4 regions of the Kocuria palustris genome follow, and region 1 is predicted to be linked to each of the others. Evidence: riboswitches for the same ligand, from Rfam matches in the RefSeq annotation. Region 1 holds a riboswitch; each other region holds the start of a gene.
The links. Region 1 has a riboswitch for S-adenosylmethionine ahead of JOE55_RS09340 (LLM class flavin-dependent oxidoreductase). Riboswitches for the same ligand answer to the same signal wherever they lie in the genome.

Region 1 (7,103 bases):
CAGCGTGGCCGTCGTCCTGGTCCCCGTGTACCTGAGCCTCAACGCCGTGGTGCTGGCGGTGGGCTGGTGGCAGATCGCCCGCTCGCAGGAGATCGGATTCGCGCAGTGGTGGCATGCGGCGCTGAGCCAGCACTCCTCGCCCTGGGCGGCGGTCGCCGTGGCTGCACTGGTGTTCCCCAAGCTGGCGCTGGGCCTGTCCGGCTTCGAGACCGGGGTCTCCGTGATGCCCCTGGTGCGCACCTCGCGGGGCCTGCGGGGCCGCGTGGAGGGCACCCGACGACTGCTCACGACCGCTGCGCTGATCATGGCCGGGTTCCTGCTGACCTCGTCGCTGGTGTGCACGATCCTGATCCCGGCCGGGGACTTCGAGCCCGGCGGCGCTGCCAACGGGCGGGCCCTGGCCTACCTGGCGCACAGCCTGCTGGGCGAGACCTTCGGGTCGGTCTACGACCTGTCGACGGTGCTGATCCTGTGGTTCGCGGGCGCCTCGGCGATGGCCGGTCTGCTCAACCTCATCCCGCGCTACCTGCCGCGCTACGGCATGGCGCCCGAGTGGACCCGCGCTCCGCGGCCGCTGGTGCTCACGATCCTGGCTGCCGCCCTGGTCGTCACGGCGGTCTTCCGCGCCGACGTGGATGCGCAGGGCGGGGCCTACGCGACCGGGGTGCTGGTACTGATGCTCTCGGCCTCCTTCGCCTCGACCCTGTCGGCCGGAAAGCGGGGGCACCGACGCGCCGCCCTGGGATTCGCGGCGATCACCGTGGTGATCGCCTACACGACCGCCGACAACATGATCAGCCGCCCCGATGGCCTCCACGTGGCCCTCGTGTTCATCGCGGCCCTGCTGGCGGCGTCGTTCGCCTCCCGGGTCTGGCGGGCCTCGGAGCTGCGGATCCGCAGCATCGATTTCGACGAGACCTCCCAGGACTGGCTGCGCAGCTGCCGCGGCCGCACGGTGCGGCTGATCGCGCACCGGCCGCGCACCCAGCTGGGCGCAGCAGGGGCCCAGGCCCAGCAGCTCCTGCTCAGCGACCCCGACCTGGCCGAAAAGCTGCGCGACGAGCGCGAATGGCATCGCCTTCCCTCGGCCGACGGCGTCCTGTTCGTGGAGGTGACCCTGCGCGATCCATCGGACTTCGAGGACCGGCTGCGCGTGAGCGCCCACGAGATCGACGGCCACCGCGTCCTGCGCGCCGAGGGCTCGTCGGTGCCCACCTGCCTGGCCGGCGTGGCCCTGGCCGTCCGGGACCGGACGGGGCAGCCGTCGCACCTCTACCTCGAGTGGTCCGACGGCTCACCGCTGGTGAACTCCCTGCGCTTCCTGCTCCTCGGTCGCGGTCAGACGGCGACGGCCGTGCACGAGGTCCTGCGCCGGGCTGTGCCGCGCAAGCAGGACCGCCCGTTCGTGCACGTGACGTGAGGCACCGCGCAGAGCCGCTGACACAACTCTCGGAACCTGAAATTTAAAATTCCGGACGCATGCTTCGGCCCTGCATCACTGCCATAGCAGGGAAGTCGTGGCGACACTCTTAAACTCTCAGAGGGGCGCGGTAAAATTTCGCGCATGCAGCCGATCGTCTTCCCCGATGTCCCGTTCGACCATGAGCTGGTCACAGACCTGATCCAGGTGGAGCGGGTCCGCGTGGACTTCCGCACGGAGCACTCCCTGGACCCGCTCACCCTGGAGCTTCGGGGGCTGTTCCAGCACCTGACCAGCATGATGTCCGCACGGATCGAGGGGAATCGGACCACCGTGGCCGAGGCGATCCAGGGCACCCGAACCGCTCGCGTCACTGGCCAGCGAGCAGACGACGCCATCCAGGAGATCCTCCAGCTCGAGGATGCAACGGATCACATCGACAAGCTGGCGCGCGAAGGTCGACTGCGTCTCAACCACCAGCTTGTTCGAGACCTCCATCATCTGGCAGTCGCAGATCTCCAGCGGGAGGGCGATCGGACGCCCGGCGCATACCGGAGGATCCCTGTCGCGATCTCAGGCGCTGAGCATCAGCCTCCCGGCCCGGAAGCCGTTCAAGCAGACATGGACCAGCTCCTGGACTTCGCGCAGTGCGAAGTGCCACCGCAGCAGCAACTCCTGCAGATCGCGCTGGTGCATCACAGGTTCGCCTGGATCCACCCCTTCAGCAATGGGAACGGGCGAGTCTCTCGTCTGCTCACCTACGCCATGCTGGTGAACCAGGGGTACACATCCTCCGCCAGTGCACGTCCCGTGAACCCCACCGCCGTCTTCGGAGCGGATCGGCAGTCGTACTACGAGCATCTCGCTCGCGCCGACAGCCTGGAGCCCGATGATCTCTTTGCCTGGTGCGCCTATGTCATCCACGGCCTGCGCGCTGATCTCAGCACCGTCGTCCAACTGGCCGACCTGGCATTCGTCGTGGACGGAATCATCGTGCCTGCGCTGAGAGCCGCGGTCTCCGCCGCGGTGATCACCTCAGAAGAGGCCGACATCATCGAATACGCCGCGCGCAGAGGGACCTGTCGCGCCGGCGACTTCTCGGAGGTGATCCCCGGAAGCTCTTCGACGCGCAGTCAGCGCCTGCGCAGACTCGTCAGCACCGGACACCTTCAGATCCTCTCGAATCCGCGGCGCTACGCCGTGGACCTGCGCCGGAGCCCGATCACGATCCACGTCGTACGCCGGCTGGACGAGCTCGGGATGCTCCCAGCGATCCTCCGCGATCATGACTGAGGCCCCTCCTTAGCGAAGGGCCCCTGATGGACATCCAGAAGATGCTCGCCAGGGGCCCTCTATCTGCCGGCCTGCTCAGCTCTGCGACAGATCCCGCGACGGGGTGTCCGCCGTGGACGGCCTGCCCACGTAGGCCCCGCGGTACTTGGCCGCCGGGTGGGTGTCGAGCACCTTGGTCTGCCCGGCGCCGTAGACGTTCTCGCGCAGGGTGGGCCCGTCGTAGTCCGTGCGGTAGCGGCCGCGCTTCTGCAGCTCCGGGACCACGTGCTCCACGAAGTCCTCGAACGAGCCCGGGGACACGTGGTAGGCCAGGTTGATCCCGTCCAGCCCGCCCTCGTCGATCCAGGTCTCGAGCTGATCGGCCACGGTCTGCGGCGAGCCCACGACCACATCGCCCATGCCGCCGATCGCGCAGTGGCGGGCGATCTCCTCGCGGGTCCACTGCTTGGCCCCGTCCTGCATGGTGAACGGAGTGAGGAAGGACTGGATGGCCTCGGTCTTGACGTAGTTCAGGACCTCGTCCTCCTGGAACTTGGACAGATCCAGCCCGGACCAGCCGCCGATGATGGCCTGCGAGGCCTCCAGGTTGGCATAGCTCTGGTACTCGCGGTACTTGGCCTGGGCCTTCTCGTCGGTCTCGTCGACCACGACGGAGAGCATCGCGTAGATCTTCACGTCGTTCCGATCGCGCCCCTCGGCCTCGACCTTGTCGCGGATCCGGTCGGTCATGTACCGGGTGAGGTCCGGGCGCAGGGCGCCGATGAACACGGCCTCTGCGTGCTTGCCGGCGAAGGCCTGACCGCGCGAGGACGCCCCGGCCTGGAAGATCAGCGGCGTGCGCTGCGGGCTGGGCTCGGTGAGCGCCGCACCCGGCACCGAGAAGTGCTTGCCCTGGTGCTGGATCGGGTGGACCTTGGCCGGATCGGCGTAGATCCCGCGCTCCACGTCCTTCACGACGGCGTCGTCCTCCCAGGAGCCCTCCCACAGCTTGTAGCAGACGTCGAGGAACTCCTCGGCGAGCTCGTAGCGCTCGTCGTGCTCGATCTGCGTGGGCAGACCCTGGTTCTCGGCGGCCGAGGGCAGGTAGGAGGTCACCACGTTGAAGCCCACGCGCCCGCGGGTCAGATGATCCAGCGTCGCGTACTTGCGGGCCAGCGTGTACGGCTGCTCGTAAGTGACCGCGCTGGTCACGCCGAAGCCGAGGTTCTGGGTCACCGCGGCCATGGCGGAGATCTGCATGAACGGATCGTTGACCGGGACCTGCGCGCCGTCGGCGATCGAGGGGGCGGCCGAGTTGCGGTAGATGTCGTAGATGCCAACCACATCGGCCAGGAACAGGGCGTCGAAGCGGCCCCGCTCGAGCACCTGGGCCAGGTGCGTCCAGTACTCGATCGTGTTGTACTCCGTGGCCCGCGAGCGCGGGTGGCGCCACAGCCCGAAGCTCTGGTGATCCACGCAGGTCATGTCGAAGGCGTTCAGGGAGATCCGCTTGGCCATAGAAGGCTGCTCCTGAGAAGTACAGACCCACGCCCCGTGCGCCGCTCATACCGCGGCCAACCTGCGGGTCCAGCGCGTGCGTGCGCCGTACTTGCCGCACGCGGTCTAGCGAGCGGCCCGATCCTCACCTGGGGCACCCCGCTACGGGAGAGGGTTGCCGTCCGGCCAGCCAGGGCTGTGGGCCGGAACTCTTGATCGTGTGAGCGTCATCACATGCACACCTGAGGCGACAGTGCGAAGCCCGTGCCGCGCGTTGCCCCGCTCGTCCTCCGATTTGCTGTCTCCCCGGACCAGGGCATTGAATGACCCCCGGTTCCCATCCGGAGCGGCCGAGAGACCTGGCTCGTCGACGCCGCAGCAACCAGTGCCGTCCATCCGCGGCACAAGGTGCTAATGCCAGGACCGATGGAGTGATGTGATGATCTCTGCACCCCCGTCCGCCCTGAGCACGGTCGATGCCGCCTCCCTGACCTTCGACCGGGTCGGCAAGTCCTTCCCGTCTTCCGGGGGCCGCCGGCGCGACGTCCTGGCCGATGTCAGCTTCGAGGTCCGCCCCGGGGAGATCGTCTCCGTGCTGGGCCCGTCGGGCTGCGGCAAGTCCACCCTGCTGCGCGCGGTGGCCGGTCTCGGCACCGCCACGGCCGGCCGGGTCCTGATCGACGACGCGCCCGTGCGCGGCCTGGACCCCCGCTGCGCGGTGGGCTTCCAGGAGCCGCGGCTGCTGCCGTGGCGCACCGTGGCCCGCAACGTGGCGCTCGGACTGCCGCGCGGCGTGCGCGGCCTCGAGGCCGAGCAGCGGGTGGCCCACCTGCTCGAGCTGGTCGGGCTGTCCAGGCATGCGGAGGATCGCCCGTCGGAGATCTCCGGAGGCATGGCGCAGCGGGCCTCGCTGGCTCGGGCGCTGGCGCGCAACCCGCAGGTGCTGCTGCTCGACGAGCCGTTCGGCGCGCTCGACGCACTGACGCGCCTGAAGATGCAGGACCTGCTGCTGGAGATCCACGCCGCCGATCCCACGACGGTCCTGCTGGTCACCCACGACGTCGAGGAGGCCCTGGTGCTCTCCGACCGCGTGGTCGTGCTCGGGACGCCGCCGGAGGGCGGGCCGGCGGGCATCCAGGAGATCCTCACGGTCGACTCGCCGCGCCCGCGCCATCGCGATGATCCCGAGCTGACGGGTGCCCGCAGGCACCTGCTCGGCCTGCTGGGCGTGGAGGCATGAGCGGGCTGACGCGTCGTCGCCTGCTGGGCCTGGCCGCCGTCGGGGCCGCCGCCGCGCCCCTGTCCGGGTGCGTCATGGAGGGCGAGGGCCCGGGCCGCGGCATGGCCGCCGGCTCGGACACCGAGATCTACCTGGACTACGCGACCTACAACCCGCTGTCGCTGATCATCCGCGAGAAGGGCTGGCTGGAGACCGTCGCCGCCGAGGGCGGCCAGGAGGTCCACTGGACGTTCTCGGCCGGGTCCAACAAGGCCAACGAGTTCCTGCGCGGCGGGGCGATCGACATCGGCTCGACCGCGGGCTCGGCCGCGCTGCTGGCGCGCACCAACCGCTCCCCCATCCGCGCGATCGACATCTGCTCCCAGCCGGAGTGGGCAGCACTCGTGCGCACCGCGGACTCGCCCCTGCGCTCGGTCGAGGATCTGCGCGGCAGGTCGGTGGCGGCCACCAAGGGCACGGATCCCTACTTCTTCCTGCTGCAGGCGCTATCAGCGGCGGATATGGGCTTCGACGAGACCACCGTGGTCAACCTCCAGCACGCCGACGGCCGCTCCGCCCTGACCAGCGGGCAGGTGGACGCCTGGTCCGGGCTCGACCCGATCATGGCCGGCGCCGAGCAGGACGGGGCGGTGCTGTTCCAGCGCGACCTGGCCTTCAACACCTATTGCTTCCTCAACGCCCGCGAGCTGTTCCTGGAGATCAACCCGCGCGGGGCCCAGATGGTCGTGGACGTCTACGCCCACGCCCGCGCCTGGGCGCTGGAGAACCCCCAGGAGGGCATCGCGATCCTGGCCGAGGCCTCCGAGATCGAGACGACGACGGCCGAGCGGGTCTGGGAGCGCACGCACCTTGACATCGACCCGGTCCCCGGCGACGACCAGCTCGAGGTCCTCGAGCGCATCGCCCCGATCCTCGTGGAGACCGGTGACGTCCCCGACCTGGAGACCGTCCAGAAGGCCATCGACACCATCCTCGACGCGCGGTTCGCGCAGGAGGCCAGCGCCCATCGCGCGGCCGAGATCATCGAAGGGCACAGCGCATGAGCGTCACGACCACCTCCGCACCAGCCTCCGAGGCTCCGGAGCCCGCGGGCTCCGACCGTCCCGGCTCCCAGCGTCCGGACTCGCAGCGCTCGGTCCGCACCCCCGCCCCGCGGGGCTCCATCCTGCGCAGCCCCTGGGCCCGGGTCGGCCTGGGCCTGCTGCTGCCGGTGGCACTGCTCGCGCTGTGGCAGCTGCTGTCCACGAACGGCACGTTCTCCCCGGTGCAGCTGCCGCGTCCCCTGGCGGTCCTGCAGGCCGGTGGCGAGCTGCTGGCCGACGGGGCGCTGTGGACCCACATCGGGATCTCGACCCAGCGCGTGGTCGTCGGATTCGTGATCGGCTCGCTGCTCGGGCTGGCCGTGGGCGCCCTGATCGGGCTCTCCCCCTGGGCCAGCGCCCTGGGCTCGCCGCTGATCGGGGCGCTGCGCGCTGTGCCGTCGCTGGCGTGGGTGCCGCTGCTGCTGCTGTGGATCGGGATCGGCGAGAACTCCAAGGTGACCCTGGTGGCCATCGGCGCGTTCTTCCCCGTGTTCACCACGGTCTCGGCCGCTCTGCGGGAGGTCGACCGCCATCTCGTGGAGGCCGCCCGATCCTTCGGCTTCTCCGGTCTGCGCCTGCTGCTGACCGTCCA
Region 2 (7,103 bases), 1.4 Mb from region 1:
GCAGCGTGCCGTTGATGTCGGTGGTGGGCGTGGTGGTCATGGACTGCACGCTCACCGGGGAGTCCGAGCCCACACCCACCGAGCCCACGCGGATCTGCCGGGTCTTGCGGCGAGGCGAGAGGACGGGAAGGGGTGCGGCGGGCATGCCCAGGCTGACCGGACTCACAGTTGGCTCCTGATTGCGTCGAGGATGGATCGGCCTCCATTGTGCCCCAGTGGTCAACCCGGTTCGTCCGCGGAGTGAGCCACGGCTCATGCCTGACTGCGGCGCCTCAGAGCAGCTGCACCGGCTCAATCAAATCTGCCAGCACCAGCACCGCGGTCATCCCGAGCATGGCCAGCGAGACGGCGTAGGTCATCGGCAGCAGCCGCAGCGGATCGAACGGCCCGGGGTCCCTGCGGCCCAGCACGCGCGCGGCGGTGCGGCGGATCCGCTCCCACAGCGCACCGGCGATGTGCCCGCCGTCCAAGGGCAGCAGCGGGATGAGGTTGAAGGCGAACAGGGCCAGGTTCACCGACCCCACCAGCCCCACCAGGGTGGCGGTCTTCTCCCGCAGCTCGAGCTGATCCGTGCTGGCGACCTCACCGGAGATCCGCCCCACGCCCACGACGGACATGGGCCCCTCCGGGTCGCGCGGGGCGTCCGTGAAGGTCGACACGGCCACGTTCCACACGTTGACCGGCAGCCGGATGAGCCCGCCGGCCACGCGCTCCAGACCGTTCAGCACCTCCCCCGGCACCGCGCTGATCGGCTGCGGGGTCAGCTCGGTGAGCGATGAGGCACCGATGAATCCCACGTCCTGCATGACGTAGCGCCCGTCCTCCACGATCGGGGCACCGGTGGAGTCGACGGCCGGACGCGAGGTCTCCACCGGAGTGATCGTGGTCGAAGCGCGCTCGCCGTCGCGGTCGTAGACGACCTCGATCGGCTGGCCGGCCCCCTCCCGGACGATCTCGGTGAGCTCGTCCCAGGACTCGACCCGGCTGCCGCCCAGGGACACGACGACATCTCCGGGGCGCAGCCCCGCCGCGTGCGCCGGAGCCGCGGGGTCGTCCTGCGCGCACTCCCCCTCGGAGGCCGGTGCGGACTGGGAGGCGGCGGCCGGGTCCACGGCCTGCACGCAGCGGCTCACCGTGGCCAGCGTGGTGGTGGGCTGCTGGGAGCCGAAGCCCGTGACGAGCACCGTGATGCACACGATCGCGATCAGCAGGTTCATGATCGGCCCGCCGAGCATGATCACGATGCGCTTCCACACCGGCAGGCGATAGAAGGCCCGGTCCTCGTCCCCCGGCAGCAGCTGGGCCGCTGCCACGGGTCGGGTCTGCGACGTCATCTGCTGCATGACCCCGGTGGAGTCCACGCCGGCTCGGTGGCCGGCCACCGGCGGATACATGCCGACCATGGCCACGTAGCCGCCCAGGGGGACGGCCTTGATCCCGTACTCCGTCTCCCCGCGCACCCGCGAGAACAGCGTGGGCCCGAAGCCCACCATGTACTGCATCACCCGCACCCGGAACAGCTTGGCGGGCAGCAGGTGTCCCACCTCGTGCAGGGCGATCGAGGCGATGAGGGCCAGGGCTGCCAGCAGGACGCCGAGGACGAAGATCAGGACGGTCACGCGCATATCCCACCACACCGGCAGGACGGCACAGCGGTTGCCTCGCCCTTGGGCTTCCGTGGGCTTCGCCCGTCGTCGTGGTCCCTCAGGACGGGGCCCGGGGAAGGATGAGGATCACGACGACGGGCGCGGGTCCGGCTCCCCTGGAGGAAGCCGGGCCCACGCCCGTGAGGCGGTGCCGCTGACGGGTCAGCGGCGCATGATCCTGCGCGCCATGGCGTTGCCGACGAACTGCACGGTCTGCACCAGGACGATGATGACCGCGACCGCAGCCCAGGTGACCTCGTCGTTGAAGCGCTGGTAGCCCAGCCGCAGCGCGAAGTCGCCCAGACCGCCAGCGCCGATGGCACCGGCCATGGCGGACATGTCGGTCACACCGATGACCAGGAACGTGTAGCCGAGCACCAGAGGGCCCAGGGCCTCCGGCAGGATCACCGTGGTGATGATCCGGAACCGCGAGACGCCCATGGAGCGAGCCGCCTCGATCACACCGGGATCCACCGACATGAGGTTCTGCTCGACGATGCGCGCGACCGCGAACAGGGCGGCGATCGTCATGGCGAAGATCGCGGCGTTCTGCCCGAGCCTGGTCCCGATCACCGTCTCCGTCAGCGGGCCGAGGGCCGCCAGCAGGATGATGAACGGGATCGGCCGCACGAAGTTCACGATCAGGTTGATCGCGGTGTTCAGCGGGCGGTTCGCATAGATGCCGCCCGGACGCGTGACGTACAGCGCGACGCCGAAGACCAGGCCCAGGAACCCCGCGATGATCATGGTCACCACGACCATGTAGAGGGTCTCGCCGATGGACGTCAGCAGCTGAGGGCCGAGAACGGACCAGTTGGTCATGCCGACACCTCCTTCACGGTCGTGGCCTCTGCAAGCCGGGCGATCGTGTCCTCCACGGCCTGCGGCTCGCCCAGCAGCTCGACGGTCAGGGAGCCGAAGGACTGCTCTTGCAGCACCGACACCCCGCCGAACACGATCCTGAAGCCCACGCCGCGCTCAGCGGCGGCGCGGCTGAGCACCGTGCCGACATCGACGCCCTCGCGGATCTCCATGACCACCAGGCGGCCGTCGTGGCGCGCGCGCAGGTGCGCGAGCTCCTCGGCGTCCGGCTCGGCGTGGACGACGGTGGAGACGAAGCGACGGGTCGTGGGCGACTGCCCGGCCGAGAAGATCTGGGCCGTGGGGCCCATCTCGACCACGCGTCCGCTGTCCATGACCGCGACGCGATCGGCGATCGAGCGCACCACGTCCATCTCGTGGGTGATCAGCACGACCGTGATCCCGAACTCCCGGTTGGCCCGGCGCAGCAGCGCCAGCACCTCCTGGGTGGTCTCCGGGTCCAGTGCGGAGGTGGACTCGTCGGCCAGCAGGATCTTGGGGTTGGCAGCCAGCGCCCGGGCGATGCCCACGCGCTGCTTCTGCCCGCCCGAGAGCTGCTCGGGGTAGTTGCCCGCCCGCTCGGAGAGCCCGACGAACTCGAGCAGCTCCTTCACGCGCGCCCTGCGATCGGCCGCCGACCAGCCCGCCTGCTTCAGCGGGTACTCGACGTTGCCGGCCACGGAGCGCGACGTGAACAGGTTGAACTGCTGGAAGATCATGCCGATGTCGCGACGGATCGGGGCCAGCTGATTCTCGGTGCGGCCGTCGACCCGGCGGCCGTCGACCTCGACGACGCCGGAGGTCACCGGCTCCAGGCCGTTGATCAGGCGCACGAGCGTGGATTTGCCGGCACCCGAGTAGCCGATCACGCCGAAGATCTCGCCTCGGCGGATGTCGAGGGTGACATCGTCGACTGCGGTCACGTCCCGCTTGGTCCTGCCCTTGCCCGTGGTGAAGGACTTGGTGACGCCGTCGAAGCGCACGATCGCCTCGGTCTCGGGCCCGGGCCGACGCCGCTGCGTGTCAGCGGCGTCGGCCACCGGCTCGCTGTCGGGGTGGAACTGCTCGGCCGGGGTCACTTCTGGAGGTCCTCCTCGTAATCGGAGAGGACCTGCTCCAGCTCCTCCTGCGAGAGGTCCATGGTCACCGCGGTGCCCTTGCTGTCCTCCTTCTCGGCCTCCTCGACCTCCGGGGTGTGGAAGAGATCGGCGACCTTGTGGAGGGTCTCGTCGTCCTTGTTGGCCTCGGTGGTGGCAAACAGGTTCACGTACGGACGGGCGTTCTCGTTCTCGGCGCCGTCGGAGGCCAGGGCCGAATCGGGATCGATGTCGCCGCGGGCCAGGAAGTCGTTGTTGATGACGGAGCCAGCCACGGAGTCCAGGGACAGCACGGTCTGCTCGGCCGAGACCGGGGTGACGGAGACCTTCGAGGCCTCGGTGTCGATGTCCGACTCGGTCGGGGCGGTGGTGTCCGAGGTGAACTCGACCAGGCCGTTGGCCTGCAGCAGCAGCAGCGCGCGCGACTGGTTGATCGAGTCGTTGGGGATGGCGATCTCGTCGCCGTCCTGGATGTCCTCGAGCGACTCGTACTTGTTGGAGTACAGGCCCAGCGGGTAGATCGAGGTCGAGGCGATCGGGGTGATGGTCTCCCCGGAGCTGTTGTTGTAGTCCGCCAGGTACGCGATGTGCTGGAACCAGTTCATGTCGACGTCGCCGGAGACGGTCGCCGGGTTGACCTGGCTGTACTCGGAGAGCTCGACCAGCTCGACGGTGATGCCCTCCTCCTCGGCCTTCTCCACGAGGGCCTCGTTCACGGGGGTGGTGCCGACGACGCCGATCTTGATGACCCCGTCGTCGTAGGGGGCCTCATCGGAGTCGCCGCCGCCGCAGCCGGCGAGGGTCAGGCCGAGGACTGTGGTCACGGCCAGGGCGGAGAGACGGTGTGCGCGCATGGGAGGGGTTGCCTTTCGTTCAGCGAGCTGTCCGATCCCATCGGGGTGACCGGCGGCGCTGAACGTCAGGCGTGCGCATCGATGCTGCGCACGAACCCAAATCCGTGCTTGCCGCGGTGCGGAACCGGAGCCGGATGGTCATCTGGGGCACCCCACCACGGTGAGAGGGTTGCCGTCCGGCCAGCCAGAGCTTCGCGCCGGATCTCGTCATCCGGCGCAGATCCTAGCATCTGAGTCCGGTGCGGGCGAGCCCCCCACGAGGCCTGGCACGGGCTCTGGCTCAGGCACCGACTGCACGTCGGCCGCGTCCCGGAGGCCGGCTCATCGACGCCTCTGCCTCACCAGCTCATCAGCGCGGGAGCGAGCCCAGGCCTCGGCTGCCAGCACCGATTCGAGGCTCAGCTCGTCGATGGGCTCATGCTCCCGCACGACTTCGGCCACGAGCTCGACGATCTCCAGGAAGCCCAGGCGCCCGGCGTGGAAGGCCAGGACCGCCTGCTCGTTCGCGGCGTTGAACACGGCAGGGCCGGTGGACCCGGAAGCCGCCGCCTCCTTGAGCAGACGCACCGCTGGGAAGGCCTCCTCATCCAGCGGCTCGAAGCTCCAGGTCGCCGCCTGAGTCCAGTCGCACGGCGAGGCGGCGCCCGGGACCCGATGCGGCCAGCCGAGGCCCAGCGCGATCGGCAGGCGCATGTCCGGCGGGGAGGCCTGAGCCATGGTGGAGCCGTCCACGAACTGCACCATCGAGTGCACGACGGACTGCGGGTGCACCACCACGTCGATGCGCTCCAAGGGGATATCGAAGAGCAGGTGGGCCTCGAGGACCTCGAGGGCCTTGTTGACCATGGTCGAGGAGTTCGTGGTCACCATCAGCCCCATGTCCCAGGTGGGATGTGCCAGGGCGTCCTGCGGGCGCACGTCCCGCAGGGAATCGCGCGAGCGCCCGCGGAAGGGTCCGCCGGAGGCCGTCAGCACGAGCCGATCGACCTCTGCCGACGCGCCGCTGCGCAGCGCCTGGGCCAGGGCTGAGTGCTCGGAGTCCACGGGGATCAGCGGGTCGTCGTGCGGGGAGGCCTGCGCGGCCCGGCGCACCAGCTCACCGCCGGCGATCAGCGACTCCTTGTTGGCCAGGGCCAGCAGCTTGCCGGCCTCCAGGGCGGCAAGGGTGGGGGCCAGCCCGATCGAGCCGGTGATGCCGTTGAGGACGAGATCGGCCTCCGGCGCTCGCGCCGCCTGCACGGCGGCCTTCGATCCCGCGAGGATCTGCGGGGAATAGTCCTCCCCCAGCGCCAGGACCCGCGAGGCGATCATGCGCTCGAGCAGCGCCGCGTCCTGGACATCGCCGGACGTCGCCACGAGCGGGGCCCGGGTCTCGACGGCCTGCTCCGCGAGCAGCTCGAGGTTCGACGAGCCGGCCGCCAGGGCCACCACCCGGAATGGGTCCTGCTGATCGGCCGACGCCGCGGCGGTGCGCACGACGTCGAGCGCCTGTGTGCCGATGGAGCCGGTCGAGCCCAGGATGCAGATGCGGCGCTGGGACTCGGCCCACAGGGGAGCCTCGGGTGCGGGACGCTGTTCGCTGGAGATCTCGGACATGGCTCCAGTATGCCGACCTGCCTCCAGCGTTGCCGGAGCGCGTTGGACGCGCCCCCCTTCCGCGCACGCCCCCTGGCCCGGAGGAGACGAAGCGCCCCGCCCCTCTCGACGAGGGACGGGGCGCTTGCAGGTGCTGCGGAACGCGTCGGCTCAGCGCTCGACGGCACCGCCGCGGCTGCCCTTGGTGAGGGCGCCGTAGATGAACAGCACGACGAGCGCGCCGATGATGGCGAGCACGATCGAGCCGATGGACAGGGTGCTGCCGGCCTGGTGCAGGCCCGGGATGACCATGGCGATCAGGCCGCCGACGAAGGCGCCGACGATGCCCAGGATGATGGTCATCACGATGCCGCCGCCCTGCTTGCCGGGCATGATGAGCTTGGCGATGGCGCCGGCGATGATGCCGAGGACCAACCAGGCGATGATGGATCCGATCATGGTGCTTCTCCTCTTCCGGGACGCCAGTGCGACGTCCCTGAACTGGGGGTCGAGTGCTCAGACTGCTGAGCATCTACTTGAGAGTATCCCCTGAGCGGCTCGAGGCGAGCATCCTTGCCCCGAGCCGCTGAGGCGTCTCTCACACTTCGCTCAGATGCACTTGTGCGTCGAATCGCCCCAGGTCAGCCCCGAGATGATCCGAGAGCCGCGCAGCTCAGTGATCGACTGGGGGCTCGGCCCCGACTCCCGTCATGGAGCGGACTTCCATCTCGGCCTGCTTCTCGCGGTTCTCGCGGCGGCGCTCCGTGAGCGAGCCGATGATGGCCAGCAGGAAGCCGACCGGGATCGAGACGATGCCCGGGTTGGTCAGCGGGAACCAGGCGAAGTCGGCGCTGGCGATCATGGAGGTCTCCGCCCCGGACATCACCGGGGAGAAGATGATCAGCACGACCGCGGTGATCAGGCCGCCGTACATGGACCACACCGCGCCGCGGGTGGTGAAGCGCTTCCAGTACAGCGAGAACAGGATCGTGGGCAGGTTCGCCGAGGCTGCGACCGCGAAGGCCAGGGCCACCAGGAAGGCGACGTTCTGCCCCTGCGCACCGATCCCG
Region 3 (7,103 bases), 1.3 Mb from region 1:
CCCACGCGTTGTCGCGCCACTGCTGATAGCGCCCCGAGGCTCCGCCGTGGCCGCCGGCCATCTCGATGCGCATGAGGATCTGCTCGCGCTTGTCCGGGTTCTCGTGACGCAGGGCCGCCACCCACTTGGCGGGCTCCACGTAGAGGACGCGGGTGTCGTGCAGCGAGGTCACGGCCAGGATCGGCGGGTAGTCCCTGGCGGAGACGTTCTCGTACGGGGAATAGGCCTTCATGGTCCAGTAGACCTCCGCGGAGTCGAGGGGATTGCCCCATTCCTCCCATTCGAGCGCGGTCAGCGGCAGCTCGGGCATGAGCATGGAGGTCAGCGGGTCCACGAACGGCACCGCGGCCACCGCACCGCAGTACAGCTCGGGGGCCAGGTTCAGCACGGCGCCGACCAGGAGTCCGCCGGCCGAGCCGCCCATCAGCACGACCCTGTCGGCGTCGATGTCCGAGCGCGCGCCCAGGTGCCGGGTCGCCGCGACGACGTCTGTGAAGGTGCGCCGCTTGTGCTCCTTCTTGCCGGACTCGTACCACTGCCGCCCGAGCTCGCCGCCGCCGCGCACGTGGGCGATGGCCCAGACCGCACCGCGGTCCAGCAGCGAGATCCGCGAGTACGAGAACGACGGATCCATGCTGATCTCGTACGAGCCGTAGGCGTAGACCACCGCGGGTGCCGGCTGCGCGGCGTCCCGGCGGCGGATGAGGGTGATCGGGACCCGTGTGCCGTCCTCGGCTTGGGCCCAGTCGCGCTCCACGCTGTAGGCGGCAGCCGAGTAGTCGCCCAGCACCGGCTGCTCGCGGCGCAGGACCGGATCGGGCAGCTCGGTCCCCGGCGCATCCAGGATGAGGTCGAAGACGCGCCGCGGGATCACGAAGGACTCGGCGGTGAAGCGCAGGACGGGGGAGTCCGGCTCAGCGGCGGTGAGGGAGACAGCCGTGAGCTCGCCGGGCACCTCGAGGACATGGGGCTCGGCCTGGCTCTCCGTGCCGAGTCCCTTCAGCGGGAGGATGCGCAGCCCCGGCAGGATGTCCTCACGGACCTCGAGAACCAGGTGATGCTGTGTGGCGGCGAAGCCCAGCACGCGCAGTCCCTCCCTGGGCGCCACGATGTCGATGCCGGGCGGGAATCCGTCGCCGGGCAGTTCCGCCGACTCGCCGGGCAGGTCCGACAGCTCGATCAGGCTCAGGCGTCCATCCGGAGCCTGGCGATCGTGCTGGAGCAGGACGACGTCCCGGCCGTCGATCCGCACGGGCTCCGCCGAGGCGAGAACGCCCGCCCCGCGCGGCACGACCACCTGTGGGGCCTGCTCGCCGGCCTCCTCGATGCGCAGGATCGAGACCTCGGAGTACTCGGAGCACCCGGCCTCGAGCACGAGCCAGCGCCGGTCCGAGGAGAGCTCGGCCCCCAGCCACAGGCCGGGGTCGTCCTCCTGGGCGATGGTGATGTCCTGCTCGAGCGGGGTCCCGAGCACGTGCCGGCGCAGGCGCCAGGGCCGCCAGGTGTCGTCGACCTCGGTGTAGAAGACGGCGTCTCCGGCGGGCGAGAGGAAGGCGCCGTAGGAGGTCTCGGGGATCTCGTCGTCGAGCGTCCGATCGGCGTCGAAGTCGTGGACGCGCACCGTGAAGCGCTCATCCCCGGTGGTGTCCTCGGCCCAGGCCATCCGGGTGCCGTCGTGGGTGATGTCGAAGGCGCCCAGCGACCAGAACTCGTGCGGCTGCGCCCGGGCGTTGCCGTCCAGGAGGGTCTGCTCGCCGGGCAGGGACTGGCCTGCCACGATCTGCGGCGGCTCCCACCCCTCCTCAGCAGCCGGGACGCGGCACTGCACCGAGTGCTCCCCGCCCTCCACGGTGCGCGTGAAGTACCACCAGTCGCCGCGCCGCCACGGCACCGACAGGTCCGTCTCCTGCACGCGGGTCCGGACCTCCTGGAAGAGCTGCTCGCGCAGCGGGGCCAGCTGGGCGGTGGCGGACTCGGCGTAGGCGGTCTCGGCCTCCAGATGCGCGATGACCTCCGGGGACTCCTTGTCCCGCAGCCACTCGTACGGGTCCAGGAAGGCATCGCCGTGGAACTCGCGGACGTGGTCGCGACGCACGGCCGACGGGGGAGCGAGCGGAAGATCCGAGTTCTGGGAGGTCATGGCGCCCATCGTAGGAAGCCCGGCAGACAGTACAGCGAGGTGCTGGCCGGACGCGCCGGCGTCCTTGTGCTGTCGTGGCGCCCGCCGACAATGGTCCTCATGACCGAAGCACGTGCCCCTGAGACGTCACACCCGTCGTTCGGCTCCCAGCGCGCCGATCTGTGGCTGCAGATCCTGCTCGTGCTGGGCGTCTCGCTGGGGGCCAGCGCCCTCTGGTCGCTCCTCGACCTCGCCGAGACGCTGTCCACCAGTTCGATCGCCGAGTCGAGCGCCTCCATGAACGCCGCGCAGAGCGGCTTCCCGCTGTTCGACGTCCTGCGCCGCAGCCTCGGGATCCTCTTGGCTCTGGTCCCGCCGCTGCTGGCGCTCTATCTGCTGGCGGGCTCGGCCGGTCAGCTGCGTGGGCTGCTGCACCGGATCGGCCTGGACCGCCGGGCCCCGCTGGCGGATCTGGGCCTGGGGACGCTGCTCTTCGCCGTCATGGGACTGGGCACCCTGGCGCTGTACCAGGCGGGCCGCCAGCTCGGGATCACCGCCGAGATCGTCACCAACGCGGGCGGGACCTCCTGGTGGGAGGTCATCCTGCTGCTGGCCTCGGCGCTGCGACACTCGCTCGTGGAGGAGATCATCGTCGTCGTGTTCCTGGCCGATCGCCTGCTGCGCGTGGGATGGACGTGGCCGGCCGTGCTGATCGGCTCGGCCCTTCTGCGCGGCAGCTACCACCTGTACCAGGGCGTCGGTCCGGCGCTGGGCAACGTGGTGATGGGACTGGTGTTCCTGTGGCTCTACCGCCGCACCGGACGCGTGATGCCGCTGATCATCGCCCACTTCCTGCTGGACGCCGTCGGCTTCCTGGCCGGACCCCTGCTGTTCTGACGGAGGGCTCCACAGACCACGGAACCCTGGTTTGCGCCGGAGCCGTGCTCGTCCGAGAATGGGAACCAGGTCACGAGAGCCAGCGACAAGCCCCAGCTAGCTGGCCGGCAACCCTCCTTCCGCGGTGGGGTGCCCTGGGTGAGGACCGGGCCGGTCGCGCACGCGGCACGGCAAGCGCGGGTCACGGCACCCGGTCCGACGGGTGCGTCGGACCTCGGTCCGCGGCCCCGGAAGACAAGGAGTCGCCGACATGTCCGCTCAGCAGCCCACCCCCTCCGCCCCGCAGGGCTGGAGCTTCGAGACCCGTCAGATCCACGCCGGCCAGGAGCCCGATCCCGTCACCGGCGCCCGCGCGCTGCCGATCCAGCAGACCACCTCGTACGTCTTCCCGGACGCCGAGACCGCAGCCGGTCGCTTCGGGCTCAGCCAGGTCGGGCCCATCTACACCCGACTGACCAACCCCACCACCGAGGTCGTCGAGAACCGCATCGCCTCCCTGGAGGGCGGGACCGCGGCTGTCATGGTCGCTTCCGGTCAGGCGGCCACCACCTACGCGATCCTCAACGTGGCCGGGGCCGGCGATCACATCGTGGCCAGCCCGTCGCTGTACGGAGGGTCGTTCAACCTGTTCAAGCACACGCTGTCCCGGCTCGGGATCGAGACCACGTTCGTCTCCGATCCGGACGATCCCCAGGCCTGGCGCGACGCCGTCCAGCTCAATACGAAGGCCTTCTACGCGGAGTCCATCCCGAACCCCCGCAACGACGTCCTGGACCTGGAGACGGTCTCCGCGATCGCCCACGAGTCCGAGGTCCCGCTGATGGTCGACAACACCATCGCGACCCCCTACCTGCTGCGGCCGTTCGAGCACGGCGCGGACGTGGTGATCCACTCCGCCACCAAGTTCCTCGGCGGGCACGGAACCTCGGTCGGCGGGTTCATCGTGGACTCCGGGCGCTTCGACTACACCCGCTATCCGGATCGCTTCCCGGGCTTCACGGAGCCGGACGAGTCCTATCACGGCCTCGTGTTCGGCGAGGTCTTCGGGGAGAACGGGCCGTTCGGGGCCAACGTGTCCTTCGCGTTCAAGATCCGCACCCAGCTGCTGCGCGACATGGGCGCTGCCATCTCCCCGTTCAACGCCTTCCTGATCGAGCAGGGCATCGAGACGCTGTCGCTGCGCATGGAGCGCCACGTCGCCAACGCTCAGACGGTCGCCACCTGGCTGGAGGCCCACGAGGGCGTCGAATCCGTGTCCTACGCCGGGCTCGAGTCCTCTCCGTGGCACGAGCGTGCGCAGAAGTACGTCCCCGGCGGCGCAGGTTCGATCCTCGGCTTCGTGCTCGACGGCGGCTCGGAGGCCGGCCAGGCCTTCGTGGACGCGCTGAGCCTGCACTCGAACGTCGCGAACATCGGTGACGTCCGCTCGCTGGTCATCCACCCGGCCTCCACCACGCACGCTCAGCTCTCCCCGGAGGAGCAGCTGGCCGCCGGCGTCGCCCCGGGGTTCGTGCGCCTGTCCGTGGGACTGGAGCACATCGACGACATCCTCGCGGACCTGGAGCTCGGCTTCGCCGCGGTCAAGGCGCGCGGCGCAGGGGGAGCGGTCTGAGGTGACCGCCATCCAGAGCACGACCGCGCGCTCGCAGCAGCCCTTCCGCACCGAGGGGCTGTTGCGCCGCGCCCGCATCGGCGACCTCGGGCTGGAATCCGGGGCCGTGCTGCCCGATGTCGAGCTGGCCTACGAGACCTGGGGCGAGCTCGACGACCGCGCCTCCAACGCGGTGCTCGTCCCGCATGCGCTGACCGGAGACACCCATGTCACGCGCGGACGGGTCGCCGAGGACGCCACCTCCTTCGACCGTGTCTCCGCCGAGGCACCGGGCTGGTGGGACGGACTGGTCGGGCCCGGGCGGGCGATCGACACCGACCGCTTCTTCGTGGTCGCCATCAACATGCTCGGGGGCTGCTACGGCTCCACGGGTCCGTCGACTCTGATCCCGGAGGACAGCCCGCGGGCCGGTCTTCCGTGGGGATCGGACTTCCCCGCGGTGACGATCCGCGACTCGGTGCGCGCCGAGCAGCGCCTGGCCGAGCAGCTGGGCATCGCGTCCTGGCGGCTGGTCGTCGGCGGTTCCATGGGCGGTGCGCGGGCCCTCGAGTGGGCCGCCACGTTCCCCGAGCAGGTGCGCGCCTGTGCGGTGATCGCCTCGACCGCCGCCTCGAGCGCCGAGCAGATCGCATGGGGCCAGGCGCAGCGCCTGGCGATCCGCAACGACCCCGACTTCCGCGGCGGCGACTACTACGACGGCGTCATCCCCTCCGTGGGCCTCGGAATCGCACGGCGGATCGCGCACACCACCTACCGCGCGGCACCGGACCTCAATGCGCGCTTCGGCAATGCGGCGCAGGCCGGCGAGGATCCGGGGGCGCCGCTGCCGGGGCGCCGTCGGGGCCGGTATGCGATCGAGAGCTACCTGGATCATCAGGCCGCCAAGCTCGTGGGCCGCTTCGACGCCAACTCCTACCTGGTGCTCAACGACGCCCTCATGGGCCACGACGTCGGCCGCGGCCGCGGCGGCGTCAGGCAGGCGCTCGCGGCCACCACCTGCGACTGGCTCGTGGCCTCGGTCGACTCGGATCGGCTCTACCTGCCCTCGGAGTCCGAGGACCTCGCCCGGCTTCTGCCCGGCGACGTCCCCCACCGCACCATCCGCTCCGGCGCCGGGCACGACGGCTTCCTGATCGAGCACGAGCAGATCGGCGAGCTGGTCCGAGCCGCCTTCCTCTCCTGAGGGGGCCCTACCGAAGCGACGCATCGACCCTCCTCGCCGCCGAGGGGACCCATTCGTCACGATTCACGCCGGATTAGACGTCCGATGCGTCCCGTCGGCGATCCCGTGCGCCCTGTGCGTCCCCTCGGGGTACTGGGCGCACGAGATCCCCGGTCCACACGGAATCCCGGGCAACGGAGATCCGAAGTACGGAGTTCATGCCTCCACAGACGCCCTTTCGGGCACTGGACCGGGGCGACGACGGCGGGGAGCGGATCCGTTCGCATCTGTCGGCGCCGTGATCCGCTGCACTGTCTGCCATGCCGAGACCACGTCACAGTCCACCTGCCTGCCTGCAGGGCCGCGTCTTCACGACCGCCGAGGCTGAAGCGGCAGGCATCGCGAAGCGTCATCTGTCGGGGAGGCAGTACTGCTCCTGGGGCGAGGGCCTGTGGTCCTGCGCCGATTCGCGCCCTGACCCCCGCACCAGATCCGGTCTGCTGAGGATCCTCCCGGCTCTGCAGCAGGAAGGCTGGGCAGCCAGCCACACGACGGCCGCCATCCTCCACGACTTCCGGCTCCCCGGCAGGCTCGGGCATGTCGGCGGCATCCATCTGTGCTCCTCGACAGGATCAAGGCCTCGAGGACGCGGCGTTGTCGGGCATCGGAGTCAGTTCCATGCCGAGGATCTCTGGACCGACGGATCGGTCCGCATCACGTCCCCGGCCCGAACACTGCTGGACCTGGCCGCATCGACAGACGCTCGCGGTCGGCACGTCATGACTCACCAGCAGCTCGTGGCCGTCATCGACGGTGTGATCTGCGAGCACCGCACGGGCATCAGCCGGGGCGTGCCGGCGCTTCGCAGCCAGAGAGACCTCAGCACCGATCTCGAGCGGTTCGAGAGCTATCGCGGCGTCCGCAGGGTGCGCCAGGCCCTGCTGCGCGCGGTCGTCGGAGTGGACTCGCCGCTGGAGACCTATACGCGGCTCGTGCTGGAGGACCATCGCTTCACCGGGTGGGAGGCTGATGTCGAGATCCGATCCCCGGGTGGCCGTCGGGTCCACCCTGACCTCGCGGATCGCAGGCACCGGCTGGCCGTGCAGGTCGACGGTGCGGTCCACGAGGACCCGCGGCAGCGACTTCGGGATGTGGAGCGGCAGCGGGCTGCGGAAGCGGCCGGGTGGACGGAGCTGCGTGTGGTGCACACGGATCTCGACGTCGTGGATCCGACGGATCCTGGATGCGAGCCGAGGATCGCCACCCTGGTGCGGGCACATCGGCAAGCGGTCCGGGCGCGGGAGCTCGCAGGG
Region 4 (7,103 bases), 250 kb from region 1:
GGGAAGCGGAGCTGTCTCTCAGCCCTGGCACAGCGCGGATCCAGGCGGATTCATGCCCGATCCGCCATATCTAAATGACTCTTGGGTAACCGTAACAGCGGAGGCCTTCCGGCAGAAGGCCTCGGGGCGATCCGATGCCCCTGACCTGCGGAAGATGACGCTCTGACGTCACAATCGCGCTGCTGCGCTCCCGGGCACCCGCCGCGCCCCCTGCGATGCCGCCGCCGTGTGACGATCGGAGACGTGACGAAGCTGAGCACCTCCCGCGGCCGGCGCGCTGCGCAGACCATCCCTGCGCAGCGCGATCTCGCGCTGGATGCTGCTCGGGTCGCTTGCCTGATCGCCGTGGTCGTGCTCCACATCCTGCTGGTCACGCTCACGACGGATCCGAGCACGGGCGCGCTGCGCAGCGTCATGGCCCCCACGGAGGCCTCTTGGTACGCCCCGGTGTCATGGCTCGTGCAGGTCATGCCGCTGTTCTTCGTGGTGGGAGGGTGCGCCTCGGCGATCTCGTGGTCGCGCCAGTCGGCGGAGGGCGTCCGCGGGCCGGCCTGGGTGCGCGCCCGGCTGCTGCGCCTGGTCGTGCCGGCGAGCGCTGTGTGGGTCGCCCTGGCGCTGGCCGGCGCCCTCGCGGCGCTCGTGGGGATGCCCGCCGACTGGGCCTCGATGGCGCTGCAGGGGCTCGGGATGCACCTGTGGTTCGTGGGCGCCTACACCGCGTGCCTGGTCGGTGTGCCGCTGCTGCACGGGCTGCACGATCGCCGGCCCGTTCTCACCCTGGCTGCGCTGGTGGGGCTCAGCGCTGCGATCGAGGTGCTGCGCATCGCCGCGGAGCGGCCGTGGTGGGGCCTGCTCGGCTTCGCCCCGGTCTGGCTGGCGATCCATCAGATCGGCTTCTTCCGCCACGACGGATCCTTCGCTCGTGCCTCGGCAGGAAGACTGCTCGGGATCACGGCCCTGTCGGTCCTGATGATGCTCTGCCTGACGAGCCTGCCCTGGTGGGGTGCGGACGGGCTGTCGGCCCTGAACCCGCCCACGCTGTGCATGATCGCCCTCGGCGCGGCTCAGGCCTGCGTCCTGCAGCTGTGCTCGCCGGCTCTCGAGCGGCTCATGCGATGGCGTCCCGCGCAGGCCGTCGCCTGGGTCGTCGGCGCGCGGGCCACGACCCTGTACCTGTGGCACCTGCCGGTGATCGTGGCCGTGATGGCGGTGTGGTGGCTGCTCGGCGGCCCGGATCCGGTGCCCGGCTCGGCGCAGTGGTGGCTGTGGCGCCTGCCGATCGGGCTGCTGTGCTGGGCGATGGTCCTGCTGGTCGTGCGTCCGCTGGGCGTCCTGGAGGCCGTGGCGGGGCGGATCGTCGCCCGCGAGCCCGAACCGGAGGGGCCCGCAGCCGGAGGATCGCCCTCGGGTGAGCGGCCCTCGAGCGCGCCCCGAGCCGACGGATCCGCGCCGCTGCGAGCTTCGAGTCCCGATCGCTCCTCATCGCCGGACGGACGGGCGTGGGTCCGCATCCTCGCCGCGGCCGTCCTCGTCTTCTCCGCAGCCGTGCTGGAGGTCCGCTTCCTGCTCGGCATCCCGCTGGCCCTCGGCGGCGCGGCGGCCATGGTCGCGGCGGTCCTGCTGCTGGTCCCGCCCGCACGGAGGTCCTGACGGCTCGATCGGTGTGGTGCTAGTATTGGACCGGCTTCACGAGACACAGCTGCCAAGCTCCGACTTGGCTGTGCACCAACCCCATGTTCAAGGGTGGTTCGGATGACGAAGCGGCCTGCACCTGACGCAGCGCACGAACAAGCTCCGGCGGGACGTGCAGGTCAAGAGCACCCCGTCACGGAAGACACCTCTCATGACGTCCTCGCCCTGCGACGAGCTCAAGAGCTCGACCTCGCTGGCCACACGCCAGATCCACGCCGGCCGGACAGGATCCGATCCGGGCGCCCCTGCCGCCCCCGTCCAGGCCACGCTGCCGGTGCCGATCTACCAGTCCTCGGCCTTCGAGTTCCCGGACCACGCGGCTGCCGCCGCCATGTTCGCCCAGACCACCCCGGGCTTCACCTACTCCCGCACGGGCAACCCCACGGTCGCCGTCCTGGAGCAGAAGGTCGCCGATCTTGAGGGCGGAGTGGGGGCCGTGGCCATGGGCTCGGGGCAGTCCGCCGTCGCCGCGGCCCTGCTCGCGCTGATCAGCACGGGCCCCGGCAAGCACCTGGTGGTCTCGGAGAAGATCTACGGCGGCACCGTCGACCTGCTCGGTGACACGCTGGCCGATTTCGGCGCGACCGTCACCTACGTCGATCCCGCTGACCCCTCGGCCTGGTCGGAGGCGATCACGGAGGACACTCGGGGCTTCTTCCTCGAGTCCATCGGCAACCCGCTGGCCACGCTGGCGGATCTGGACGCGATCTCCCGCATCGCCCATGAGCGGGGGATCCCGGTGATCGTCGACTCGACCCTGGCCACGCCGATCCTGTACCGACCCTTCGAGCACGGGGCGGACATCGTGGTGCATTCGGCCACCAAGTTCTTCGGCGGGCACGGGACGTCGCTGGCCGGCGTCGTGATCGACTCCGGTCGATTCGACTGGGAGGCCGAGGCCGCTCGCTGGCCGCAGTTCACCGAGCCGCGAGCGCGCTGGGGCGGGATCAGCCTGTGCGAGAAGCTGCGCGGCGGCTCGCCGTTCCTGCATCTGTGCCGGGCCAAGTTCGTGCACGACCTGGGTCTGACGCTCTCGCCGTTCAACGCCTCCCAGATCATCCAGGGCCTCGAGACGCTGGACCTGCGCATGCGCCGCCACTCGGACAGCGCCGCTCGCATCGCCGAGTTCCTGAGCACGCATCCGGCGGTGCGCTGCGTGCACCACCCCCTGATCGAGGGCTCCGCCGATCGGGAGATCGCCGAGCGCGACTTCCCCCAGGGCGTCGGGTCGGTCTTCGGCTTCGAGCTGGAGTGCTCGGATGCCGCAGTGGCCGGATTCGTCGACTCCCTGCGGCTTTTCAAGCTGGTGGCCAACATCGGCGACGTCCGCTCGCTGATCAACCATCCCGCGGCCATGACCCACTGCCGTCTCTCGGAGGAGCAGCGACTGGCCGGCGGGATCAGCTGGCAGACCCTGCGGCTGTCGATCGGGCTGGAGGCGGTCGACGACCTGATCGCCGATCTGCAGTCCTCGCTCGATGAGCTGCTGCGCGTCGAGGCCGCGCGCGGCGCTGAGATCCCGGCCGCAGAAGGTGCCCCGGGATCGTCGACGGACGGCGCCCCGGTGCGCTCCGAGGACGAGCCGAGCGGCGCGCGCCGCGACCAGCGCCAGGAGGTGCAGGCATGAGCGGGTTCACCACGCGCGCCGTCCACGCCGGCCAGGAGCCGGACCGGCTGACCGGTGCGGTCATCCCGCCGGTCTACCAGACCTCCACCTTCGTCCAGGACGGCATCAACGTCCTGCGCGACGGCCACGAGTACTCCCGCGGCTCCAATCCCACCCGCAATGCCTTCGAGGAGCAGCTGAGCGCGCTCGAGGGCGGGCAGCGGGCCTTCGCGTTCGCCTCCGGGATCGCGGCGGAGGATGCGCTGCTGCGCTCGGTGCTGCGCCCCGGAGACCATGTGGTCCTGGGCGCCGACGGCTACGGGGGCACCAACCGGCTCATCACCAGGGTCCTGGCTCCCTGGCAGATCCGGCACACGCCGGTGGACGTCACCTCGCTCGATGCGGTCCGCGGGGCTGTGGAGGCGGGCACGCGGGTGATCTGGGTCGAGACCCCCACGAATCCGCTGCTGGGCATCGCCGATCTGACGGGCATCGCCCAGATCGCCCAGGATGCCGGGGCGCTGCTGATCGTGGACAGCACCTTCGCCTCGCCGTACCTTCAGCGTCCGCTGGAGTTCGGCGCCGACGTCGTCGTGCACTCCACCACCAAGTACATCGGCGGGCACTCGGACGTGCTGGGCGGGGCGGTCGTCGTCTCGGACCGGGCCTGGGAGGTCGAGGCCGTGGGCGGCTTCTCGCCCGGAGGAACGCTGGCCGAGCTCGTGGGCTTCCAGCAGTTCGCCGGCGGGGCGGTCGCCGGGCCCCAGGACTGCTTCCTGGCCGCGCGCGGGCTGAAGACCCTGTCGCTGCGCATGCAGCGCCATCAGGAGACCGCAGGCCGGATCGCCGAGTGGCTCATCGGGCGCCCAGAGGTGGCGCAGGTGCTCTACCCCGGACTGCCCGAGCACCCCGGTCACGAGCTGGCCGCACGGCAGATGGACGGCTTCGGTGGCATGGTCTCCTTCCGCGTGCACGGCGGAGAGGCTGCGGCCCGGCGCTTCGCGGAGTCCACGAAGATGTACAAGCTCTCGGTCTCCCTCGGCGGGGTCGAATCGCTGATCTGCTGGCCCTCCGAGATGACGCACGGATCCGTGGCCGGCACGCCGCTGGCGGTGCCGGTGGATCTGGTCCGGCTCTCCGTCGGGATCGAGGACCTCGACGACCACCTCGAGGACCTGGAGCGTGCCTTCGGTGCCTGACGGGCGCTGCGCTCGCCCGGCTCGGCGACTGACAGGCGGCGCGCTCATCAGGCACTGCGGCTGACGCGGCGGCCTCCCCGGCTCTGCCTACACTGGGGGCAGCAGCCTCGTCGCGTTCGGCTCGGCCGTCGCGCGGGTCCCCATGCAAGCGCCATATGAAGGAGCCTTCATGAGCTCGCAGGATCCCCAGAACCCGGCCTCCGGATCGGACGGCCGCAACGCCCCGGGCGGACAGCAGCACGAGGCCCCCTCGTTCGGGCAGGGCGGCGACCGCCAGCAGTCCGGGCAGCCGTCGTGGGGCCCGAACCAGAGCCAGCCGGGCAGCCAGCCCTCCGGGGACCCCGGCGCGCAGCAGGGCTACGGGCAGCCGGGCTACAGCTACCCCGGAGCCGGGCAGCAGCGCCAGCATCCGGACTACGGAGGCCAGGGCGCCTACGACCAGCCGCAGGGCGGCGGACAGCAGTACACGGCCCAGGGCAACTACGGGCAGGCCACCTTCCAGCAGGGCGGGCAGCCGCTGAGCCCCTCGGACGCCCGGACCTGGGCGCTGATCTCCCACATCGCAGCTCCGGTGCTGTTCCTGTTCTCGGCCGGCTGGATCGGATTCGCAGCACCGCTGATCATCTGGTTCATCTTCAAGGACCGCGACCCGCTGGTGCGCAATGCCTCCGCGGGCGCCTTCAACTTCAACGTCATCGTGTTCGCGCTCAACGTCGTGATCTGGATCCTGGCCATTCCCACCCTCGGCCTGGCCCTCTTCCTGCTTCCCTTCCTGGGCATCCTGTCGATCGTGTTCGCCGTCCTCGGCGCCATGCAGGCGAACAAGGGCCTGGCGTACAAGTACCCCATGCAGATCCCGATCCTCAGCTGAGACCGGATCCTCCGGCACCCGTCGTGCACGGCGGCCGGAATTCCACGACGACGGCCGGGCCCTCCGCTGCGGAGGGCCCGGCCGTTGCGCGTGCGGGGACATGAACGCACCATGGTGCTCATGAGCGACTTCGACACCTCCGGGCGCGCCGCCCGACGAATCCCCGAGCCGACTCCTGCGCCTCCGCGCGGCATGGAGCTGCCGGAGCCCGTGGCGCGCATGCACCGCTGGGTGGAGACGCCGCTCGGGCGCATGGTCGTGGCTGTCGGCCCGCACGACGGCCGGCCTGCGATCACGGGATGCTGGTTCGAGGACCAGAAGCACTTCCCGGACGACGAGACCCTCGGCATGGAGGGTGATCATGCCCTGCTGAGCGAGGCGCAGGAGCAGCTCGAAGACTGGTACGCCGGTCGGCGACGCGGCTTCGATCTGCCGCTGACCCTCGACGACCGGCCGCAGCCCCTGCGCCCGCGGGTGTGGAAGGCGCTGCAGGAGATCCCGTTCGGGACCACCACCACCTACGGCGCGTTGGCGCAGCAGCTCGGCAATCCCGGGATGACCCAGGCGGTGGGACAGGGGGTGGGCCGGAATCCGTGGTCGGTGATCGTGCCGTGCCACCGGGTGCTCAGCTCTACAGGGGCGCTGACCGGCTATGCCGGCGGCATCGAGCGCAAGCAGGAGCTGCTGGAGATGGAATCCCGACGCTCAGCGCGTTGACGGACCGGGGACCCGAGCGGCGACGTCCGACAGCGGCTGCGCCCGAGGGCGTAGAACAGCCCGATCCACGGGGCGGGCCCATGTCGGGTCAGGAGGTTGGCCGCAGGTGGAGTTCCTCCGCGACCGCCGCGCGAACCGGCAGGTCAGTCCGCGCTGATCCGGTCGGAGCGCAGCGCGGCGTAGATGAGCTCCGTGCGCCATTCGCCCAGCTGCAGGTGCGATTCGCGCAGCTCCGCCTCCCTGCGCATGCCGATGCGCTCGCAGACCTTGATGGAGCTGTGGTTCAGCGCATCCAGGCGCGCGAACACGCGGTGGGCGTCCAATCGCTCGAAGCAGGCGTCGATCGCGGCGATCGCAGCCTCGCCTGCATAGCCTCTGCCTGCATGGTCGGGGCTGACCACCCAGCCCATCTCGATCTGGCGCGACTCGGCGTCCACGAGCGTCAGCACGATCTCCCCGTAGAGCGCCTCCGGGTCGTCGTGCGCGCTGAAGGCATAGCGGATGGTGTCCCCGTCGTGGAGGAAGGCCCTCGGCCCGCGATGCTCGGCGATGACCCGCTCCGAGTGCTCCCACGAGCGAGGTCCGCGCCAGGCGTGCTGCGCGTAGTCCTCACGTGATTGGTAGGCGTGCATGGCCTCCAGATCCGACTCGCTGAAGCGGCGGAAGAAGAGGCGGTCCGTCTCCAGGGGCAGCAGGTCCTTCACGGGATCCATCGTATAGACGACCAAGGGCCGGCTGGCGTCCATCGCGGTGGAGAAGCCGAGTGGGCAGCGCGCAGCCGCGTGGCCCGGTGCAGGTGCGGGCGAATCGGCCCGCTGCGCGACGAAGACCGGGACTCGGCCCAGGTGAGGCCCGTCACTGCGGGCCTCACGGGTTTGCGAGCGGCCCAGGGGGTGTGTAATGTTCTTCTCTGTCGCCGCGAGCGGCCCGCCGGTTCGAACCGGTGCGGCGCAGCGGCAGGATCACCGATCCGGATGATCCTGCGTCGACACAACCATTGAACGGCTCGATCGAGCAG

Region 2: another riboswitch for S-adenosylmethionine. It lies ahead of JOE55_RS03120 (MetQ/NlpA family ABC transporter substrate-binding protein); the one in region 1 lies ahead of JOE55_RS09340 (LLM class flavin-dependent oxidoreductase).
Region 3: another riboswitch for S-adenosylmethionine. It lies ahead of JOE55_RS03455 (bifunctional o-acetylhomoserine/o-acetylserine sulfhydrylase); the one in region 1 lies ahead of JOE55_RS09340 (LLM class flavin-dependent oxidoreductase).
Region 4: another riboswitch for S-adenosylmethionine. It lies ahead of JOE55_RS08240 (O-acetylhomoserine aminocarboxypropyltransferase/cysteine synthase family protein); the one in region 1 lies ahead of JOE55_RS09340 (LLM class flavin-dependent oxidoreductase).

Annotation. Positions count from the first base shown of each region.
Region 1 is NZ_JAFBCR010000001.1:2,094,220-2,101,322, reverse strand. Features, by position in the region: gene JOE55_RS09350 (APC family permease) at 1-1,420, shown strand, start outside; gene JOE55_RS09345 (Fic family protein) at 1,754-2,713, shown strand; gene JOE55_RS09340 (LLM class flavin-dependent oxidoreductase) at 2,789-4,210, opposite strand; SAM riboswitch class IV at 4,293-4,407, opposite strand; SAM riboswitch class I at 4,524-4,630, shown strand; gene JOE55_RS09335 (ABC transporter ATP-binding protein) at 4,629-5,429, shown strand; gene JOE55_RS09330 (aliphatic sulfonate ABC transporter substrate-binding protein) at 5,426-6,472, shown strand; gene JOE55_RS09325 (ABC transporter permease) at 6,469-7,103, shown strand, end outside.
Region 2 is NZ_JAFBCR010000001.1:728,138-735,240, forward strand. Features, by position in the region: gene ispG (flavodoxin-dependent (E)-4-hydroxy-3-methylbut-2-enyl-diphosphate synthase) at 1-166, opposite strand, end outside; gene JOE55_RS03105 (M50 family metallopeptidase) at 273-1,619, opposite strand; gene JOE55_RS03110 (methionine ABC transporter permease) at 1,809-2,468, opposite strand; gene JOE55_RS03115 (ATP-binding cassette domain-containing protein) at 2,465-3,547, opposite strand; gene JOE55_RS03120 (MetQ/NlpA family ABC transporter substrate-binding protein) at 3,583-4,458, opposite strand; SAM riboswitch class IV at 4,558-4,670, opposite strand; gene dxr (1-deoxy-D-xylulose-5-phosphate reductoisomerase) at 4,780-6,054, opposite strand; gene JOE55_RS03130 (GlsB/YeaQ/YmgE family stress response membrane protein) at 6,205-6,492, opposite strand; gene JOE55_RS03135 (solute symporter family protein) at 6,707-7,103, opposite strand, start outside.
Region 3 is NZ_JAFBCR010000001.1:794,040-801,142, reverse strand. Features, by position in the region: gene JOE55_RS03465 (S9 family peptidase) at 1-2,140, opposite strand, end outside; gene JOE55_RS03460 (CPBP family intramembrane glutamic endopeptidase) at 2,231-3,016, shown strand; SAM riboswitch class IV at 3,085-3,199, shown strand; gene JOE55_RS03455 (bifunctional o-acetylhomoserine/o-acetylserine sulfhydrylase) at 3,267-4,628, shown strand; gene metX (homoserine O-acetyltransferase MetX) at 4,630-5,811, shown strand; gene JOE55_RS03445 (endonuclease domain-containing protein) at 6,570-7,103, shown strand, end outside.
Region 4 is NZ_JAFBCR010000001.1:1,844,059-1,851,161, forward strand. Features, by position in the region: gene JOE55_RS08235 (acyltransferase family protein) at 244-1,650, shown strand; SAM riboswitch class IV at 1,685-1,794, shown strand; gene JOE55_RS08240 (O-acetylhomoserine aminocarboxypropyltransferase/cysteine synthase family protein) at 1,844-3,319, shown strand; gene JOE55_RS08245 (cystathionine gamma-synthase) at 3,316-4,497, shown strand; gene JOE55_RS08250 (DUF4870 domain-containing protein) at 4,667-5,368, shown strand; gene JOE55_RS08255 (methylated-DNA--[protein]-cysteine S-methyltransferase) at 5,489-6,085, shown strand; gene JOE55_RS08260 (GNAT family N-acetyltransferase) at 6,229-6,813, opposite strand.